2 regions of the Erwinia sp. 009765445 genome follow, and region 1 is predicted to be linked to the other one. Evidence: predicted binding sites of a transcription regulator. Region 1 holds the regulator's gene; the other holds the start of a gene.
The links. Region 1 encodes PhoB, which activates phosphate uptake and scavenging genes when phosphate is short. Its sites were predicted from a motif close to CTGTCATAAAACTGNCNNAT; they were not measured.
Positions count from the first base shown of each region.

Region 2: a site for PhoB is predicted at 1,835-1,854, ahead of glpT (glycerol-3-phosphate transporter). Genes of this name have one in related genera too.

Region 1 covers NZ_JBYUWC010000015.1:71,940-75,092, forward strand. The annotation lists gene phoR (phosphate regulon sensor histidine kinase PhoR) at 1-1,134, opposite strand, end outside; gene phoB (phosphate response regulator transcription factor PhoB) at 1,158-1,847, opposite strand; gene sbcD (exonuclease subunit SbcD) at 2,049-3,153, shown strand, end outside.
Region 2 covers NZ_JBYUWC010000026.1:23,423-26,575, forward strand. The annotation lists gene AC3Y5R_RS22150 (YehS family protein) at 1-356, shown strand, start outside; gene AC3Y5R_RS22155 (hypothetical protein) at 563-811, shown strand; gene AC3Y5R_RS22160 (carboxylate/amino acid/amine transporter) at 865-1,725, opposite strand; gene glpT (glycerol-3-phosphate transporter) at 2,003-3,153, shown strand, end outside.

The DNA of each region.
Region 1 (3,153 bases):
TTTATCCACCCGGTAGAAACGCTCCGTCAGGCGGGGAATATGCTCTGCCGCAATGCCGGGACCGTTATCCTTCACCTTAAACTGCGCTCCCTGCGACGTCTTCAGCCAGCTGATATCAATACGTGTGCCTTCTGGCGTATGGTTTACCGAGTTATACACCAGGTTTGAAATCGCACTGCGCAGCTGCTCATCATTGCCGAATACCCGCAGATTCGGATCGGTATTAAAATGAATTTCATGCCGTCCCTGACTGAGCGTCTCCGCCTCACGCTGCAACAGCCACAACATCATCGGCACGTCGACTTTTTCCTGCAGATCCAGCGCCGGTGCCGCTTCAATGCGGGACAATGTCAGCAGTTGTTTCACCAACCCGTCCATCCTGCGGGTCTGCTCCTGCATGGTGTGCAGCGCCTTATCGCGAAGCGCGCCCTTCATATCCGACTCTTCCATCATCTCCAGATAACCCTGTAGCACCGTTAACGGCGTGCGCAGCTCGTGGCTGACGTTGGCAAAGAAATTGCGGCGCGCCCCTTCCAACTGATGCATCTGCGTCACATCGCGCGCTACCAGCAGCCACTGGCCTTCGCTGTACGGCATCACGCGGAATTCCAAATGGCGATGACTGTTCAGCACCAGGGTCAGCGGGCGGGAGAAATCGCGCTGGCGAAGATAGCGGGTGAACTCCGGATAACGCAGCAGGTTGAGGATGTTCTGGCCGTTATCCTCCGGCCAGCGCAATCCCAGCATCTGCTGTGCCAGGCCGTTACACCAGAAAATCGTCCCCTCTTCCGTAGTCAGCACCACCGCGTCGGGTAACGACTCCGCCCCGCTGCGGAAGCGCTTGATCAGGCTGCCCAGCTCGCGGCGACGCCGACGATTTCGCGCCTGCATCTGATAAAGGCCATAGAAGAGAGGTTCCCAGCTGCCGCGTCCGGCAGGAGGGGTCATGCTGCGGTCAACCCACAGCCAGTGAGATAAACGAAGTAAATTCGCGAAGTGCCAGCCTGATACGGCCAGCACGGAAATCAACAGCAGCCAGGGCAGGTAGCCAACCAGCAGCCCCAGCACCAGGGCGGGCATGCAGGCAAGCACCAGCTCAAACAGCAATCTCTTCCAGGAGAGGCGTTCCAACACGGTTAAGACTCCAGTGCGAACGATCAGTAGCGTGCAGAGAAACGATAACCTGTTCCGCGAACCGTCTGCACCATACGATCGTGCCCGGTGACTTCCAGCGCTTTACGCAAGCGGCGAATATGCACGTCAACGGTACGATCTTCGACGTACACGTTAGTTCCCCATACGTGATTAAGCAACTGTTCGCGGCTGTAAACACGTTCCGGATGAGTCATAAAGAAGTGCAGCAGTTTGTATTCCGTCGGGCCCATTTCCAGCGGCTGAGTCTCGGACATCACGCGATGCGAAGACGGGTCCAGGCTCAGTCCCTGCATCTCAATCATTTCTTCCACAGCCATTGGCGAGATACGGCGCATCACCGCTTTAATTCGGGCCACCAGCTCTTTTGGCGAGAACGGTTTGGTAATGTAATCGTCTGCGCCCACTTCCAGACCACGCACGCGGTCTTCTTCTTCACCACGCGCGGTTAACATCATCACCGGGATATCGCGGGTCATCGCTTCGCGCTTGAGATGTTTAATAAACTGAATGCCTGAGCCACCCGGCAGCATCCAGTCCAGCAGAATCAAATCAGGCCAGGGTTCGATCAGCAGATTGATGGCACTGTCGTAATCTTCAGCTTCAATAGGTTGATAGTCATTTTGCTCCAGAACGAAACACAACATCTCACGGATTGGGGCTTCATCTTCGACCACCAGAATGCGCTTAGCCATTATTGCTCCTGCTACTGTGACGGAATGTCACTGGATTTGCGGCGTCATTATGCGTCAGTTTTATGACAGTTTTATGAAAAAAGCACCGGTAAGAACACCGTTTTATAACACTTTTTTGAAGGTGCAAACGCCTTTCGCGCTGGGGTTTTTGCCGGGGCTGTTTATAATCGTCGGATCAGCTTTCCGCACCGAAGGGATCCCATGCGAGTGATTCATACCGCTGACTGGCATCTGGGCCAGTTTTTCTACACCAAGAGCCGGGCCGCAGAGCACCAGGCCTTTCTGGACTGGCTGCTGGCGCAGGCTGAAACCCATCAGGTGGATGCCATCATTGTGGCAGGCGATATTTTCGATACCGGCTCGCCGCCCAGCTACGCCCGCGAGCTGTACAACCGCTTTGTGGTCAGGCTGCAGCAGACCCAATGCCAGCTGGTGATCCTCGGCGGCAACCATGATTCAGTCGCCACGCTGAACGAATCCCGCGAACTGCTGGCCTGCCTGAATACTCGGGTGATTGCCGCAGCCAGCGATGACCCACGTGAACAGGTTCTGCTGCTCAATACCCGCGACGGCCAGCCTGGTGCCCTGCTCTGTGCTATTCCCTATCTGCGCCCGCGAGATATCACCACCAGTAAGGCGGGTCAGTCAGGTCATGAAAAACAGCAAACCCTGCTGGAAGCGATCACCATCCATTACCAGCAGTGCTGGCAGGAAGCGCAGGCTCAGCGGGAGGCGATGGACCTGCCGCTGCCGATCATTGCCACCGGGCATCTGACCACGATGGGCGTGACCAAAAGTGACGCGGTGCGCGATATCTATATCGGCACGCTGGATGCTTTTCCCGCGCAGGCCTTCCCACCAGCAGATTACATCGCGCTGGGACATATTCACCGTGCACAACGCATCGCCAACACTGAACATATCCGCTACAGCGGTTCGCCGATCCCACTCAGCTTTGACGAGCTGGGTAAGGAGAAAAGCGTCTTTCTGGTCGGGTTCACCGACGGCAAGCTGAGCAGCGTGCAACCGCTGAATATCCCGTTATTCCAGCCAATGCAGATGATTAAAGGCTCGCTGGAGGAGATCGAAAACCAGCTGGCGGAGATCCAACCGCGCGAAGATGGCAAAACGGTGTGGCTGGATATCGAAATTGTCACCGGCGCATGGCTGAACGATCTGCAACGTCGTATTCAGGAGATGACGCTGGAACTGCCTGTGGAAGTTGTGCTGCTGCGCCGCAGCCGTGAACAGCGCGAGCAGGCCATTGACCGTCAAAATAATGAAACGCTGAGTGAGCTGAGCGTGG
Region 2 (3,153 bases), on a different contig from region 1:
AGAAAGATGATGAACCCGGCTTCCGTGCCTGCCCGGATGTGGTGATGGGTTATTTTCTTAACGGCCTGATTTTCCAGCGTCGCGGCAAAAGCGAGGACGCTCCGGAGCCGTCGATTGAACGCAAGATGACCAATAACATCATCATGAAGAAACTTCGCGTGGCGTTCGATCTGAAAACAACCGATATCCTTGAGATCCTCAAGCTGGCGGATTTTGCTGTCGGTCAGTCTGAAATTGGGGCGATTTTCCGCAAGCCGGGCCATAAAAATTACCGTGAGTGCGGTGACCAGATTTTACGAAATTTCCTGAAAGGGCTGACCATGAAAGTTCGTCCTTCTGCCAGTAAACCAGCCTGAATTTAACGGCAGCCTCAGGGCTGCCCATTATTTCTGTTTTAAAATAATACTACTGTTATTTAAGAAACAATCAGATCTCCTCCTTCCAATCATTCCATAACATTTTAAACAAGCGTTTAATATAATTTGACTTATCCATTGCGCAGCAATAATATTTTAAAGGGCCACAAACAAATTAAATAAATCACCATGAAAAGGAATTAATCATGAGAGAACTGAACGTTTCTGAAATTAATGAAGTCAGCGGCGCAGGTAAAATCCAGGACGGAGCGGCTAATTTTTTCGGTTCGCTTTTTACCAATATTTTTAAATCCGCTTCTTCTGCACTGACCGATCTGGGATACACCGAGGATCAGGCTTCTGCAGCAGGCCAGGATCTGGGCAGCCGCATTGGCGGTCTGATTGAAACTCAGATTAATAAAGTGATTGATGCGCTTGGTTCACTGGTTAAATAAATAACCAGCAAACAACATCGGGAAGTTTTAACCTTCCCGATGTCCAATAATATTTAAACCGCGCTCTTTTTAATTATCCAGTGTCGGTGAACCCATAACGATGAAAATATAACCGCTGAGCCAATAATGAAACTTGGCCAGTGCGGCTGCTGTTGCCAGATCGCCAGGTTAACCAGCAGTCCGGCAGGCACATGCATATTATTCATAATCCCCAGCGTACCCGCATCCACCTGAGTTGCACCGTAGTTCCACATAAAATAGCCCAGACCAGAAGCCGCAACCCCCAGCCAGATCAGAATGCCCCACTGGAAGGTAGTGGTCGGTAATTTATGCGGATTTCCCCACAGGAACCAGGCCACTATCGCCACGCTGACCGCGCCGATATAGAACCATGAAAAGGCAGTATGCTGCGGCATCGGACGTGTTTCCTGCAGGCGCTTATAGCCCACCATCCCCACCGCAAAACAGATATTGGCCAGCTGGACCAGCAGCAGACCAAACCAGAAGTGATCGCTGACTTTGTCATAACGGATAATTGCTGCACCCGCCACCGCCAGCAGCGCGCTGAGCGCATAACCAAAACGAATGCCGCGCCCTGCCAGCAAATCATAAATGAGTGTCACATACAGCGGTGTCATCACGGTAAACAGCAACAGTTCCGACACGCTGAGATAGAGATAAGCCTGGAAGCTGATGAGATACATGATCCCCAGCTGCAAAGCTCCCACCGCCATATACAGCAACAGCGTTGAAGCCCTGTACCCACGCCAGCGCAGGAACGGCAGGAACACGACAGCGGCCAGCAGCAGGCGGATCAGGACCGAGAACCAGGTGTCTACCTGCCCGGCCAGATATTCGCCAATCAGGCTGAAGGAAAATGCCCACAAAATTGTGGTGACAATCAGTAGCGTCACAATAGAAAACTCTGCAGTGAAAAGTGCGGCCAGTGTAGCGAAAATCAGTAACCTGCAGGAAACTATCTGATTGACATGTGCGTAATCTATAATCAGCTAAATTCGCAAACTGTCATAAAAATGTAACATTTGCGTGACTCTTCACACTCCTGAACGCCGTTTACCCTTATCCTCTGCGCGAAATGGAACATATCGTTCTGCGATAACGAGCATTAAGTTTCCATAACGCGCCAGCAGGCGTGAATAAAGAGAATAAACTGCGCCATTGGAGGCCACCATGTTAAGTATTTTTAAGCCAGCAGCACATCAACATCGGGTTGATGCCGCTAAGGTAGATCCGCTCTACCGTAAACTACGCTGGCAAATTTTTCTGGGGATATTTTTCGGTTATGCCGCTTACTATCTGGTGCGCAAAAACTTTGCGCTGGCGATGCCGTATCTGGTTGAGCAGGGATTTTCACGCGGCGACCTCGGCTTCGCCCTGTCGGGAATTTCCATCGCCTATGGTTTTTCCAAGTTCATTATGGGCTCCGTATCGGATCGCTCTAATCCCCGCGTTTTCCTGCCTGCCGGGCTGATCCTTGCTGCGGCGGTGATGCTGTTTATGGGGTTCGTTCCCTGGGCCACTTCCAGCATTATGGTGATGTTTGTGCTGCTGTTCCTGTGCGGCTGGTTCCAGGGCATGGGCTGGCCACCCTGCGGCAGGACTATGGTCCACTGGTGGTCGCAGAAAGAGCGCGGTCGTATCGTCTCGGTGTGGAACTGTGCTCATAACGTTGGCGGGGGACTTCCGCCGCTGCTGTTCCTGCTGGGAATGGCCTGGTTTAACGACTGGAAAGCCGCGCTGTATATGCCCGCGTTTGGTGCCATCCTGGTGGCGATTATCGCTTTTGCCCTGATGCGCGATACGCCGCAATCCTGTGGCCTGCCGCCAATTGAAGAGTACAAAAATGACTATCCGCCGGACTACGATGAGAAACATGAAGAGGAACTGACGGCGAAACAGATCTTTATGCAGTACATCCTGCCGAATAAACTGCTGTGGTATATCGCCCTGGCCAACGTGTTCATTTACCTGCTGCGTTACGGCATCCTCGACTGGTCCCCAACCTATCTGAAAGAAGTGAAGCACTTTACGCTGGATAAATCCTCCTGGGCTTACTTCCTGTATGAGTACGCGGGTATTCCCGGCACGCTACTGTGCGGCTGGATGTCGGACAAAGTGTTCCGTGGCAATCGTGGTGCAACTGGCGTGTTCTTTATGATCCTGGTGACCATCGCGACGGTTATTTACTGGATGAACCCGGCGGGCAATCCCGGTGTGGATATGGCCTGCATGATCGTGATTGGCTTCCTGATTTATGGTCCTGTCATGTTAATCGGTTTACATGCTCTGGAACTGGCACCGAAAAAAGCCGCAGGTACGGC